DNA from 3 places in the Aeribacillus sp. FSL k6-2211 genome. Region 1 is predicted to be linked to each of the others. Evidence: riboswitches for the same ligand, from Rfam matches in the RefSeq annotation. Region 1 holds a riboswitch; each other region holds the start of a gene.
What was found. A riboswitch is a leader RNA that binds a small molecule or an ion and turns the genes downstream of it on or off. The one in region 1 is predicted to bind S-adenosylmethionine.

Region 1 (4,218 bases):
TTATTGCTGGTGCGTCATCTGGGGGCACTGTCGTCGTGGCAAGCAAAAAAAGCGGAATCGAAAGCTTAGATGATATTCATAATAAAACATTCATTACTCCTGGTGTCGGCTGCACTCACGATGTCCAATTTGAAACGTATTTGCAAGATTACGACATTGCTTCATCAAGAATCGGCGGCACATTAAAGCATACAACCGGAAACCCGGCTCAATATCAAGCTTTCTTTGAATCGGGAAAAGTGGATTTAGCCGCTGTGCCTGAGCCTTGGGCTTCATTATTAATAAAAGATGGAGCGAAAGTGATTGTCGATACGAAAGACATCGCCTATGGCACTACACTCCCGAACACTGTTTTAGTGACAAGCAACAAATTTATTAAAGAAAATAAAGATTTAGTTCAAAATATCGTCAAAGCTCACAAAAAAGCTGTCGACTTCATCAACGAAAACAAAGAGGAAGCACGCGATATTGCCATTCAATCAATTAAAGATATAACAAATCAAGAGCTTGACCCAGAAATTATTGACAGTGCTTGGGAACGTGTCCGCTATACAACCGAAGTGGATGAAAAAGTTCTTCAAGACTTTTCCAACTCTTCTTACGACTTGAAATTTTTAAAAGAAAAACCGAATCTTAAAGGTCTTGTGGATACAAGCTTTTTGAATTAAGCAATCACCCCCTATACAGAAGATTTTTGAAACTATGCGGCTTCTGGATAGGGGGCTTATTTTTCCATTTTTTGTTGATGTTCATTCAAGATGAAGCAATTGCTAAAACAGGGCTTATCCCGAAAGTTGTTTATGACTATGCCTGTATATTGGGATTCCGCTGTTGCGAGAGCTTTTATCTAATTCGCTCGACTAAGCTCCCATTTTTTAACATTGTTTGCCATTACTTAATGGCTATATGAATTTCAATTTCTCCATTTGGGCTTTAGGCTGTATTTTTCAAGCACGCTCTATTAAACCAGTTTCTTCTTGCTTCCAAATCTTACTCCAAGTTTTAAACATGCCTTGTTCGTCCGTTTTATCTACTTGAAAAACTTTATTTTCATGTTCCTCGGGATTTCAATTAAAAGCTTCCCCATTATTTTCTTCAATTGCAATGCTTAATAAATAATCTCCTCTGTAGTCGCTTTCATAATCATAATAAATTCCGTACACATTGTTTTGATGATGTTCCAGTTTTTAGAAAGCGTTTTCCTACATAGTTTTGATTTGCCCCATCATTTGCTCGTCATGAAAATTATTGGTTCGAATGCTGTCGATTATATACAGCATCATAAACAGTCTTTCCTTTCCATAATATTGATAAAAAAGAGAAGGCGCATCAGTAAAGAATGTTCAGCAAATTTTCCAACGGCATCGTTTATGTTCATCTTTTTTGCTTTCCAGCTTCACCTGCAAAACAAATATCGCATCTTCGTTCTCCGTTCAGCTGCTATATGGAATACGGGTTCGTTTGACAGAAGTTGGCGAAAAATTTATCAAACGATTAGTTTGCCAATTCAATCGTTTCATTCTCTGTTTATTAAATTCTCTTAAAATTTTCCAATTCCTCTAAAGAAGATCACCTCGTTCACAATTTTTCTTAAAAATACGACAGCTTCCGAATTGGATATTTGCATTTTAAAATCAATTCAAAATTTAGGAAGCCTCAGGGAAAATAAAACCGCTTTTATTGAAATGATGGAGGATTAAAGGTGATCCATACAAAAAAATTTCCCTTTTGGCTTTCGCAAAAAAACATTTCAAGAATCGACGGGTTATTTAAAGAATGTTCTTATTTTTCTTTAGTTTTACTGAAAATAAATCAAAATTATCGGAATTGTTGGCAGGAAACGTCTTGAATTTTTTTTAAAACTGAGGTAAAGTTATACCTATCAAAAGTTCATATCGGAATTCTTATCGAGAGAGGCGGAGGGAACTGGCCCGAAGAAGTCTCAGCAACCGGTACAAGGACGGCGGCATGATAACCTTTGTACCAAGGTGCTAAATCCAGCAAGCATTTTGCCGTAAGATATGCTTGGAAGATAAGAAGGAGCCAAACAATAAACGCCTTCTTCTTATGAAGAGGGCGTTTTATTTTTCAAGCCTCCTCTACAGGCAATGAAAGCAGCACATTTTTACTAACTAAAAAAGGAGGAAAGTCAAAGATGAATATTGAAACAGTTTTGGCCCAATTAGGAAATCGAAGTGAAGCTCTTACAGGAACAGTAAGCGCACCCATTTATTTGTCCACAGCCTACCGGCATAAAGGAATAGGTGAATCAACAGGTTATGATTACACTCGGACAAAAAATCCAACGAGAGAGCTTGTCGAGGACGGCATAGCCAAATTGGAGGGAGCCGATCAAGGATTTGCATTTTCTTCCGGAATGGCAGCGATTCAGACGATTATGGCTTTATTTAAAAGTGGAGATGAACTGATCGTTTCAAAAGATTTATATGGCGGGACATACCGCTTGTTTGAAGAAGAGTGGCGAAAATACGGTCTTTCCTTCCACTATGACGATTTTACGTCTCGCGAATATACGGAATCATTAATAAACGAAAATACTAAAGCGATTTTTCTAGAAACGCCCACTAATCCGCTTATGCAGGAAACATCGATTTCCTCATTGGCGGAATTGGCCCGGAAGCACAATTTGCTGCTGATCGTTGACAATACGTTCTACACGCCTGTTTTGCAGCGTCCGATTGAAGAAGGAGCGCATATCGTGATTCACAGCGCAACGAAATATTTAGGCGGTCACAACGATGTCCTTGCCGGCCTGGTCTGTGCAAAAGGGAAAGAAATTTGCGAAAAATTAGCCATGCATCAAAATGCAATTGGTGCGGTATTATCTCCTTTTGATTCGTGGCTGCTGCTTAGAGGAATGAAAACTTTATCATTGAGAATGGCCAAACATCAGGAAAATGCAAGGGAGCTGGCGGCATATTTAAAAGAGCTTCCTGAAATTGATGATGTATTATATCCTGGCAGAGGCGGAATGCTTTCCTTCCGTGTGAAAAAAGAAGAATGGGTCAACCCGTTTTTGCAGAATCTGAAATTAATCTGTTTTGCGGAAAGCCTTGGAGGGGTAGAAAGCTTTATAACGTATCCAGCTACCCAAACACATGCGGACATTCCGGAAGAAATCCGAATTCAAAACGGTGTATGCAACCGGCTTCTCCGTTTTTCTGTAGGGATTGAAAGCGTGGAGGATTTGAAGGAAGATCTCAAGCAGGCATTGCAAGCAGCTGCGAAAGGGGATTTACTAAATGCATGACCAATGGAGCTTTCAAACAAAATTGATTCATAATAAACATAAGGTTGACCCGACAACCGGTGCTGTCAGCGTGGCGATTCAGCAAGCGTCAACGTTTCATCAGCAAACATTGGATGAATCTCCTGAATTTGACTACAGCCGTTCAGGAAATCCAACACGAAAAGCGTTGGAAGAGGCGATTGCCGAACTGGAAGGCGGAGTGAGAGGCTTTGCGTTTGCTTCTGGGATGGCCGCTATATCAACAGCTTTTCTTTTACTTTCTTCCGGTGATCATGTTTTGGTCACAGAAGATGTGTACGGCGGAACATACCGGATCGTTGCCGATGTTTTATCGCGCTTTGGCATTGAATATACGTTTGTCGATATGACGGACCTTGATGCCGTAAAAGCAAATATACGTCCGAACACAAAAGTGATTTACATTGAAACGCCCTCGAATCCGCTGTTAAAAGTGACGGACATTCGAGCAATTGTGCAGCTTGCAAAAGAAAATGGCTGTTTAACATTTGTTGATAATACATTTATGACTCCGGCTTTGCAAAGGCCTCTCGATTTAGGGGCCGATATTGTTTTACATAGTGCAACAAAATTTTTGGCAGGTCATAGCGACTGTTTGGCAGGACTGGCAGTTGTGAAAGATGAAAAGCTTGGCGAAGCGCTTTACAAACTTCAAAATGCCTTCGGCGCTGTTCTCGGCCCGCATGATTGCTGGCTTGTATTAAGAGGGTTAAAAACACTTCATGTGCGGCTGGATCAATCCGTCAAAACAGCTTCTCAATTAGCAGAATTTTTGAAAAAGCACCCTGCCATTAAAAAAGTGTACTATCCAAGTCTTCACGATCACCCAGGGTCAGATATTCATTTGCGGCAAAGTGTCAACGGTGGAGCGGTTTTATCGTTTGAACTAGAAGATGAAAAAGCGGTCAAGATTCTTGCTGATCATGTTC
Region 2 (4,218 bases), 1.9 Mb from region 1:
TTTGCGCCACCTTTTTCTTCTATGAAATTTGTTTTGTTTATTGTCTTCTCTAAAATGTCAATACAGTCGTAAAAGGTTTCGAAAGATTGATAAGGAATAGAAAATTCTTGACATTTTTTTGATAAATAATCACGTGCAATAACTGTATCTGCAATCTTCGCGGCTTCTAAATCTGTGACGGAATCCCCGATGATGATGGAATGAGTGTCAGCATTTGCAATTTGCCGAATAATTGTCGGTTTGCAGCACCCACAATTTTGGTTGGGACACTTTTCATCACACGTATAAGGCCAATGAATGGTGATCGTTTCTCCGCTAAAATCCGCTTTATTGCAAAACAGTGCGGTAATAGAATCAAAAGGCTGCAACAGCGGTTTAATAAAAAAATCGATTCCGCCGCTGACAATGTATAAAGGAATGTTCATGTTTTTCGCATAATGAACAAAGTCGCGAAATCCTTCCCTTATTTCTGCAGTTTCTAAAATATAGTGAATGATGTCACCCTTTAAAGAAGATGGAAGAAGTGCAAACATCTTGCCGACTCCTTCCTGAATACTAATCGACTGGGAAAGGACGCCATCCTTCAATTGCTCCCACTCTTTTGGAGCGAAACGCTTCATGATGCTAACGATGTTATCTTTTTTTGTCACCGTTCCATCAAAATCACAAAATATTACTGGCTTCAATTGGACGGTGCCTCCTTCCATCCCCAGAGCCGAATTGCTTCTTGTAATTCTATGTCTTCAGCTGCTTCATTAAGGGGAACACCCCGGGAAACAGCGTCAACTGCCTGACGGAAAGCTTTTCCTCCACCCTGAGCACCTTGCGGGTGACCGTGAACACCGCCTCCTGCATTAATGACACAATCTTTTCCAAAATCATGAATTAAAATGGGAACAAGACCCGGGTGAATGCCAGCAGATGGAACAGGAAAAACTGGTTTTAAAACTGATTCCTTCACCAATTCTTCTTTCACTTTTAAAACTTTGTCACGCTCCAATGCAACGCTGCCATATGGTGAAGGGAACAACGAAAAATCTGCTCCAGCAATTCTTATCAATTTTCCAAGCAATAAGGAATGAGAGAGCCCATATTTTTCGGATGAAGTAAACGATCCGCTAAACGCCGGATGAGCCATAATTGGGAGGGCGATTTCATCATCTTCCCTTAATGCTTGCAGCACATCGAGTCCATATGTAAAAACATTAAATAGCAAAATATCGGCACCTAATTCTTTTGCTTTTCTTGCCTTATCTTTCAATTCAAATGTTTTTCCCGTCAAATTGACCGCATACAAAGTTCGGTGTCCCTTTTCTTGATACACGTTATCAAGAACTTTTTTGCCTTCCTTTATTCTTGTTTCAAATGATGTGAGCGAATTTTCAAAAAGTATTTCATCATCCTTTACTAAGTCGACGCCCCCGAGAGCCTGCTCCCGCAATTGGGCAAGAAGGTAATCCATATCACGTCCAATTACACCTTTAAAGATGCTCATCACTAACGGTCTGTCGTAAACGCCAAGTTTTTCTCGTAACCCCTGAATTCCAAATCGAGGACCTGGAAAATACCGAAAGATCTCATCGTCAAACTGCAAATCTAGTAATTTTATTTCTCCATCTAGTGATAATTTTCCAAAAGTTGTCGTTAAGATGGCAGGAATGTCTTTAGAAAAGTTTTCTCCCGGAAAGCGAATGTGAAGCTGTGCAATCGTTTTGCCGGAGGATGGATCCTCGCCTGTTTCTTTTATCTCAACCACTTGTCCTTTATGCTTTTTTAACTGCTCTTGCACTAAAAGAGGAAGGTCAGTCCACGAACCTACCGTTAATCCAAGAGCAATGTCTTCTGCTTTTTTTTCTAAATCTTCTCGTTTCGCAATGATTTGGTATACTGCTGTTACGTGACCCATTTTTTCAATCCTCTTCATTCAGATTTTTTTATATAAATAAAACCTCTTCAATAAGAAGAGGTTTTTTGTCAAAACAACTTCTTATCTTTCAACATCTCTGTTGGGAGAATTAGCACCGTGCTCATCATATGAGTCGGTTGCCGGGCTTCATTGGGCTCATCCCTCCACCTGCTCTTGATAAGAGTTTTATTATTAACTTTATAATTCTTATTCGTTTACTTGGATTATGCCACTATCCTTCCCCTCTGTCAACACTTTTTTACATCATATTCGATTCAAATTCGCTTACATTTTTCTGATGGCATGCTACAATTATTTAATGGTGCAGTTTACAATTTGAGGTATTTACCGGAACTTGAGGTTGAGCCAAAACAGGAAAGCCTAAAAAAAGAGGACGAAAAAAGAAGGTACAACATCTTTTTAACGTCTTCCGATCGCATCATGCTAGATTACTAGACTTAGAAAAACTGGTTGAATTACGCAATTATAACGTTACTGGTTATCGTGAGACAATTTGTTTCTTGTACCGTTATTGGTTATGTTGCTTTTTGAATGATCCAGAAGAAGCCTTAAAACAAACGCTAACGTTTAATTTACAGTTTAATGAGCCTTTAAGAAGATCCACCAGAAGCGCTGAAAAGGCCTATTATGCACGGAATAACGAAGAAGCAAACCGAATAGCCAGAGAAAAAGGGTATCCTGGCGCTGGATATAATATCAGCAATAAAAAATTAATTGAATGGTTAGATATAACAGAGGACGAACAACGCCATTTAAGCACGATTATAGATGCGAATGAAAAGCGGAGAAGGAAACAAAAACGCCGGGAAATGGGCGTAAAAAGCCGTGAGGAGTATTTAAAAGAACAGCGCAATAAAACGGATAAGAACTTAGAAAAACTTAGACAAGCAATTGAGTTGAATCCTGATTTCTCGAATTACAAATTAGCTAAATTGCTAGGAATAAGTGAATCGTATGTAAGGAAAGGATGTTATATGTTATTTACTGGAACGGATGATTTAATTAAAAACGAGGATCGATCAATTAAAGAACATGATGTTTTATATTCTAGAATTAAACCTGAAAATTAAACATTTGATAGGAGGAACCTATTTTTATGATTAATTTTTGGAATAAAGTTACTAAATACAAAGAAGCACGTTATGCTGCAGGAATGAATTTTGATCTTGAAGAGATAGAACCCTTTTTAAACCATTTATCAAACTCAATTTTAGATTCAGGCTTGACTCAAGAAGAAATCAACATGATTCTATCTGAAATAGATAAAATGAATGAAGACAATGAGATCAAAGAGTTTGGAACTTTCGATGTTATCTATAAAGGAAAGCCATCAAAAATAAGGGTTCAAGCTGAAATCCACATTGAAGATGGGGATAAAGAGTTAGTGCTATATATGTATAGTACTAAAAAATTGGTAGACGTTATAGAAAAGGAAATGCTAAAGGTGGAAGAGCAAAGGGAATTTTAAAGGTGGAAACAATTAAATTTGTTAATTAAAATCTGGATTTAATTTTAGGCTGTCGAGTTTTTCTTGACAGCCCTCCCTCTTGCCCTCATGGACGTAATGGCGCTGATTCACGAATTCGATCCGTAAGCCGTTGCGCTTCCACCCTTCGTGAACGATCAGGATTTGTCTTCCTTGGCCCGTTTTCTCTTCCCTTGGCGAGAGACAAACAGTCCATCGGCCTCCCACAAACAGCATCCGTCCATATTGCTGGTCAACCGGGCAGTGCAGCGGAGCTTCGGCTTCGAGCACCAACTGGCGGATCGCCTCATGGCTTATCACCGGATACCCGACCATCTGGGCAAGCGTACAAGCCGCTTTGCGATAAGAAGAGCACTCCACAACCAATCCCACCGCCGTTTCTTCTAGACAAGGACTGATTGACTGCGATCCATCAAACGCTAGAAGGGAGTCAAGCAAAAACGTGTAACGGTTTTGTTCTCGGTCTAAATAGTAGTTTCGCTCAAAGGTGACTTCGCCAAACAGGGTTTGAATCGTGGAGCGTCGTTTGTCTTTCAAGTGGTACCGGCGCTTGTCCCGGGTTTCCGCCAATTGTCGGTCGATGTCCTCCAACAAAGCCGTAAACAGCTCGGCGAAGGCGTTTTGCAGGGCCGAAACAAATCAAGTTCGATCTCTTTCCATGTCAACGAATTTGTGGTAAGATGTTGTTGAATATTCATGGGACTCTCTCCTCCTGTTTGATAGTGTGGTCAATAATCATCTTATCAGGGAGAGAGTCCTTTTTTCATGTTCCTGCTTGGGATCCTACCGCGCTTTCGCTTGGTGA
Region 3 (4,218 bases), 210 kb from region 1:
AGTAGGAGGGAGCGATTAACTCCCGTCCTCTCACACCACCGTACGTACGGTTCCGTATACGGCGGTTCAATTAAGATAATTGACGCAAGTCTTTATAACTTCCGTGAATAGCTGTTCTCTTTATGCCAGTGGTCACTCCACCCTCCAAGAGATCTCCCACGGGATTCACCGCTTCCTCCCTCAAGTGAGGTACTACGTTTTCTGTGTTCATCATGACTCACTGAATGCCAAGGGCTATTCTCTCTTAATTGTTCGGTCCTTCTTAGTTGTTCTAGACCAACTAATACTATGACCTCTGCTGACTTCTGACGGTTCAGCTATCTATCACTAGATAGGTTACCAAGGTTACTTGGCGTGCCAGCCAGACCTCCCCGGGTAAGAGTGTAATCTTTCCTTCCATCCATCTGCTTCATTTACTCTGTATCACCTTCGGCAGAAAGGGCTTTGTTTTGTCTTGCAAACTCACCCAGTGATACCTAGCCTCATATGAAGTTCGTGTTCCGAGAGACCCAAAGTTTGCCGCTCGCTTCCTTCAGATTCCGCGTCACCACGGACACCCTTGCGTTAAGCTAACTGCTACTTCTGCCTTCGCAGCTCGGGACTTTCACCCTATAGATTACACCCATGCCGGGCGCACAAGCAAAAAGGTGTCTAATGCATGCATCGCATTGGACACCTTTTTTATTTTACAAATATTGATGAGCCTGTTCGCGCAAAGCTTCCGCTTTATCTGTGCGTTCCCATGGCAAATCTAGATCGTTGCGTCCGAAATGACCGTAAGCAGCTGTCTGTTTGTAAATCGGGCGGCGCAAGTCAAGCATTTTTATAATGCCAGCTGGGCGCAAATCAAAGTTATTGCGAATTAATTCAACTAAAACATCTTCGCTTACTTTGCCAGTACCGAACGTATCAACAGAAATAGAGACAGGTTTCGCTACACCAATTGCATAGGCCAGCTGAACCTCGCATTTGTCTGCAAGTCCGGCTGCGACAATATTTTTCGCTACATAACGAGCCGCATAAGCTGCAGATCGGTCTACCTTCGTCGGATCTTTTCCTGAGAAAGCTCCTCCGCCATGGCGCGCATAGCCTCCGTAAGTATCGACAATGATTTTTCGTCCCGTTAATCCTGCATCTCCTTGTGGTCCGCCAATAACGAAACGTCCGGTAGGGTTGATGAAATATTTTGTTTCTTCATCGATCAGTTCTTTTGGAACAACCGGATCAATTACTTTTTCTTTAATATCCTGCTTAATTTGTTCTAAAGTTGCCTCCGGATGGTGTTGAGTCGATATGACAATTGTGTCAATTCTAACCGGCTGTTCATTTTCATCATATTCTACCGTAACTTGCGTCTTTCCGTCCGGACGCAAATAAGGAATTTCTTCGCTTTTTCTAACTTCTGTAAGCCGGCGTGAAAGCTTATGGGCAATGGAAATCGGGAGAGGCATTAATTCCTTCGTTTCATTGCATGCAAAACCGAACATTAACCCTTGATCTCCAGCGCCAATCGCTTCAATTTCTTCATCAGTCATTTGTCCTTCTCGCGCTTCTAAAGCTTTATCCACCCCTGCAGCAATATCGGGTGATTGCTCATCAATTGATGTTAAAACAGCACAAGTTTCAGCATCAAAACCGTATTTAGCTCTCGTATAGCCGATCTCTTTGACCGTTTCTCGCACAATTTTTGGTATATCCACATACGTGCTTGTCGTAATTTCTCCACTGACTAATACAAGTCCGGTTGTGACAGATGTTTCGCAAGCTACACGTGCGTTCGGATCTTTTTCTAAAATGGCATCTAAAATCGCATCTGAAATTTGGTCGCAAATTTTGTCCGGATGCCCTTCCGTTACGGATTCAGATGTAAACAGACGGCGCTTTTTTGTCATTTACTGCATCCTCCTCAAACTTAAAATGATGTTTATGGAGTGCTACACTCCTTGACATTGACACGGAACTCATTCCCTCGCCACTATTGTAAACATATCAAAATTGCGTACGATAAGAAAAACTTGGCTAAACGAGATTTCTCTTATACATAGAAAAAACCTTCCCTGCCAGAGGAAAGGTTGTTATAAACATCATTGCCTTTCACTCTTATCGTTCAAGGATATAACCTTGCATCAGGTTAGCACCATTGCTCGTCTATGAATATGGAATTCTTTCGCATCATGTTGTATGTCCATAGAATACCGGGATTTTGAAAGCCATATTCTACTGTCTTCTTTCAACGAGCCGGTTGCTGGGCTTCATAGGGCCTGTCCCTCCGCCAACTCGGGATAAGAGTATCCGTTCAAATGTATATCATACAGGAGCAAAAAAGTACTTGTCAACAATAAATAAAGCTTCTCTGTAATTTTCCAAATCATCTGATATCCATTATTTCAGTATCAGCTGATCAATCATGATTCGTATGATGCCCAAAAATGAAGGCAAAATATATAGTAAAAACATTATTTTCAGAAATCGATAAATAGGATGGATTATTTTTGCGAATGTGTTATACTATTTCTATAAAACCATTTCAAATATGCAAAAAAAGGATGGTATGTATATGAATATTGTAGATGTATCAAATGAATTAGCTTCGTTGATCAGCGGACCAAATGCATATCATAATTTACCAGTCGCACGGCTTGTAGAAAAAGTTTTAGCTAGGAAAGAAGGTTTTTTAACAAATACAGGTGCAGTTTCGGTTACAACAGGCAAATATACCGGCCGGTCACCAGAAGATAAATTCATCGTTGAAGAAGATTCTGTCAAGCATTTAATTGATTGGGGACCCGTCAACAAGCCAATTTCATCAGAAGTTTTTGAAAAACTGTACTTAAAAGTCATACAATATTTAAAAAATAGAGATGAAATTTATGTTTTTAACGGATTTGCCGGAGCTGACAAAAAATATCGTCTTCCAATTCAAGTGGTCAATGAATTGGCGTGGCAAAATTTATTTGCTCGCCAACTGTTTATCCGTCCGAAAAGCCAAGACGATTTAAAGGAGCATAAAAATCCGTTTACAATTGTTTCCGCTCCTTCCTTTAAAGCAGATCCAGCTGTGGATGGAACGAACTCAGAAGCATTTATCATTATTTCTTTTGAAAAGAGAATAATCCTGATCGGCGGAACTGAATATGCAGGCGAGATGAAAAAGTCTATCTTTTCCGTCATGAACTTCCTGCTTCCAGAAAGAGATATATTTTCAATGCACTGCTCCGCCAATGTCGGTCAAGAAGGCGATGTCGCGCTCTTTTTCGGTTTATCGGGAACAGGCAAAACAACACTTTCCGCCGATCCAAAACGCCGATTAATTGGTGATGATGAACACGGCTGGTCTTCATCTGGTATTTTTAATATTGAAGGCGGCTGTTATGCAAAATGCATCGGCTTGTCTGAAGAAAAAGAACCTCAAATTTATAACGCTATTCGATTCGGTTCCGTTTTGGAAAACGTTGTGGTTGATGAATCGACACGAATTCCTGATTATGACAACTCCTTATTAACAGAAAACACCCGTGCGGCTTATCCAATTGAAGCGATTGACAATATTGCTAAACCGAGCATTGCGGGTCACCCTAACACTATTATTTTTTTAACAGCTGATGCGTTCGGTGTTCTGCCGCCAATAAGCAAATTAACGAAAGAACAGGCTATGTATCATTTCTTAAGCGGTTATACGAGCAAGCTTGCTGGAACGGAAAGGGGTATTACTTCCCCTAAAACAACGTTCTCCACATGCTTTGGCGCACCATTTCTTCCGCTTCCAGCTACAAGATACTCTGAAATGCTCGGAAGAAAAATCGAAGAACACGATGTGAAAGTATTTTTAGTCAATACAGGGTGGACCGGCGGAGAATACGGAGTAGGAAAACGAATTAAACTTGCTTATACAAGAGCCATGGTTCAGGCAGCATTGGAAGGCGAACTCGATGAGGTGGAAACTGTAAAAGACCCTATTTTCGGGCTGGCGATTCCTGCTCATGTTCCAGGAGTGCCTGATGAAGTTTTACAGCCTATTAAAACATGGAGTGATAAAAACGCTTATGAACAAAAAGCGTATGAATTAGCAAAAGCATTCAAAGAGAACTTCAAAAAATTCTCGAACGTTCCGAAGGAAATTGAAGAACTTGGCGGTCCAATCATATAAAAAAATTACTTACTTTCGGCTACCGGCTTTGAACTGCCCCCTGTCAAGTAGACTGTAGAAATAATAAAAAT

Region 2: it holds a riboswitch for S-adenosylmethionine, as region 1 does, so the genes downstream of both, NSU19_RS16665 (2,3-diketo-5-methylthiopentyl-1-phosphate enolase) here and NSU19_RS06085 (methionine biosynthesis PLP-dependent protein) in region 1, are expected to answer to the same signal.
Region 3: it holds a riboswitch for S-adenosylmethionine, as region 1 does, so the genes downstream of both, metK (methionine adenosyltransferase) here and NSU19_RS06085 (methionine biosynthesis PLP-dependent protein) in region 1, are expected to answer to the same signal.

What each region holds. Positions count from the first base shown of each region.
Region 1 covers NZ_CP150190.1:1,226,976-1,231,193, forward strand. Annotated here, with positions in the region: gene NSU19_RS06080 (aliphatic sulfonate ABC transporter substrate-binding protein) at 1-668, shown strand, start outside; SAM riboswitch class I at 1,902-2,039, shown strand; gene NSU19_RS06085 (methionine biosynthesis PLP-dependent protein) at 2,156-3,271, shown strand; gene metC (cystathionine beta-lyase) at 3,264-4,218, shown strand, end outside.
Region 2 covers NZ_CP150190.1:3,440,285-3,444,502, forward strand. Annotated here, with positions in the region: gene NSU19_RS16660 (2-hydroxy-3-keto-5-methylthiopentenyl-1-phosphate phosphatase) at 1-707, opposite strand, end outside; gene NSU19_RS16665 (2,3-diketo-5-methylthiopentyl-1-phosphate enolase) at 683-1,906, opposite strand; SAM riboswitch class I at 1,985-2,090, opposite strand; gene NSU19_RS16670 (hypothetical protein) at 2,455-2,997, shown strand; gene NSU19_RS16675 (hypothetical protein) at 3,024-3,395, shown strand; gene NSU19_RS16680 (UPF0236 family protein) at 3,417-4,007, opposite strand.
Region 3 covers NZ_CP150190.1:1,014,100-1,018,317, reverse strand. Annotated here, with positions in the region: gene metK (methionine adenosyltransferase) at 687-1,892, opposite strand; SAM riboswitch class I at 2,098-2,289, opposite strand; gene pckA (phosphoenolpyruvate carboxykinase (ATP)) at 2,558-4,147, shown strand.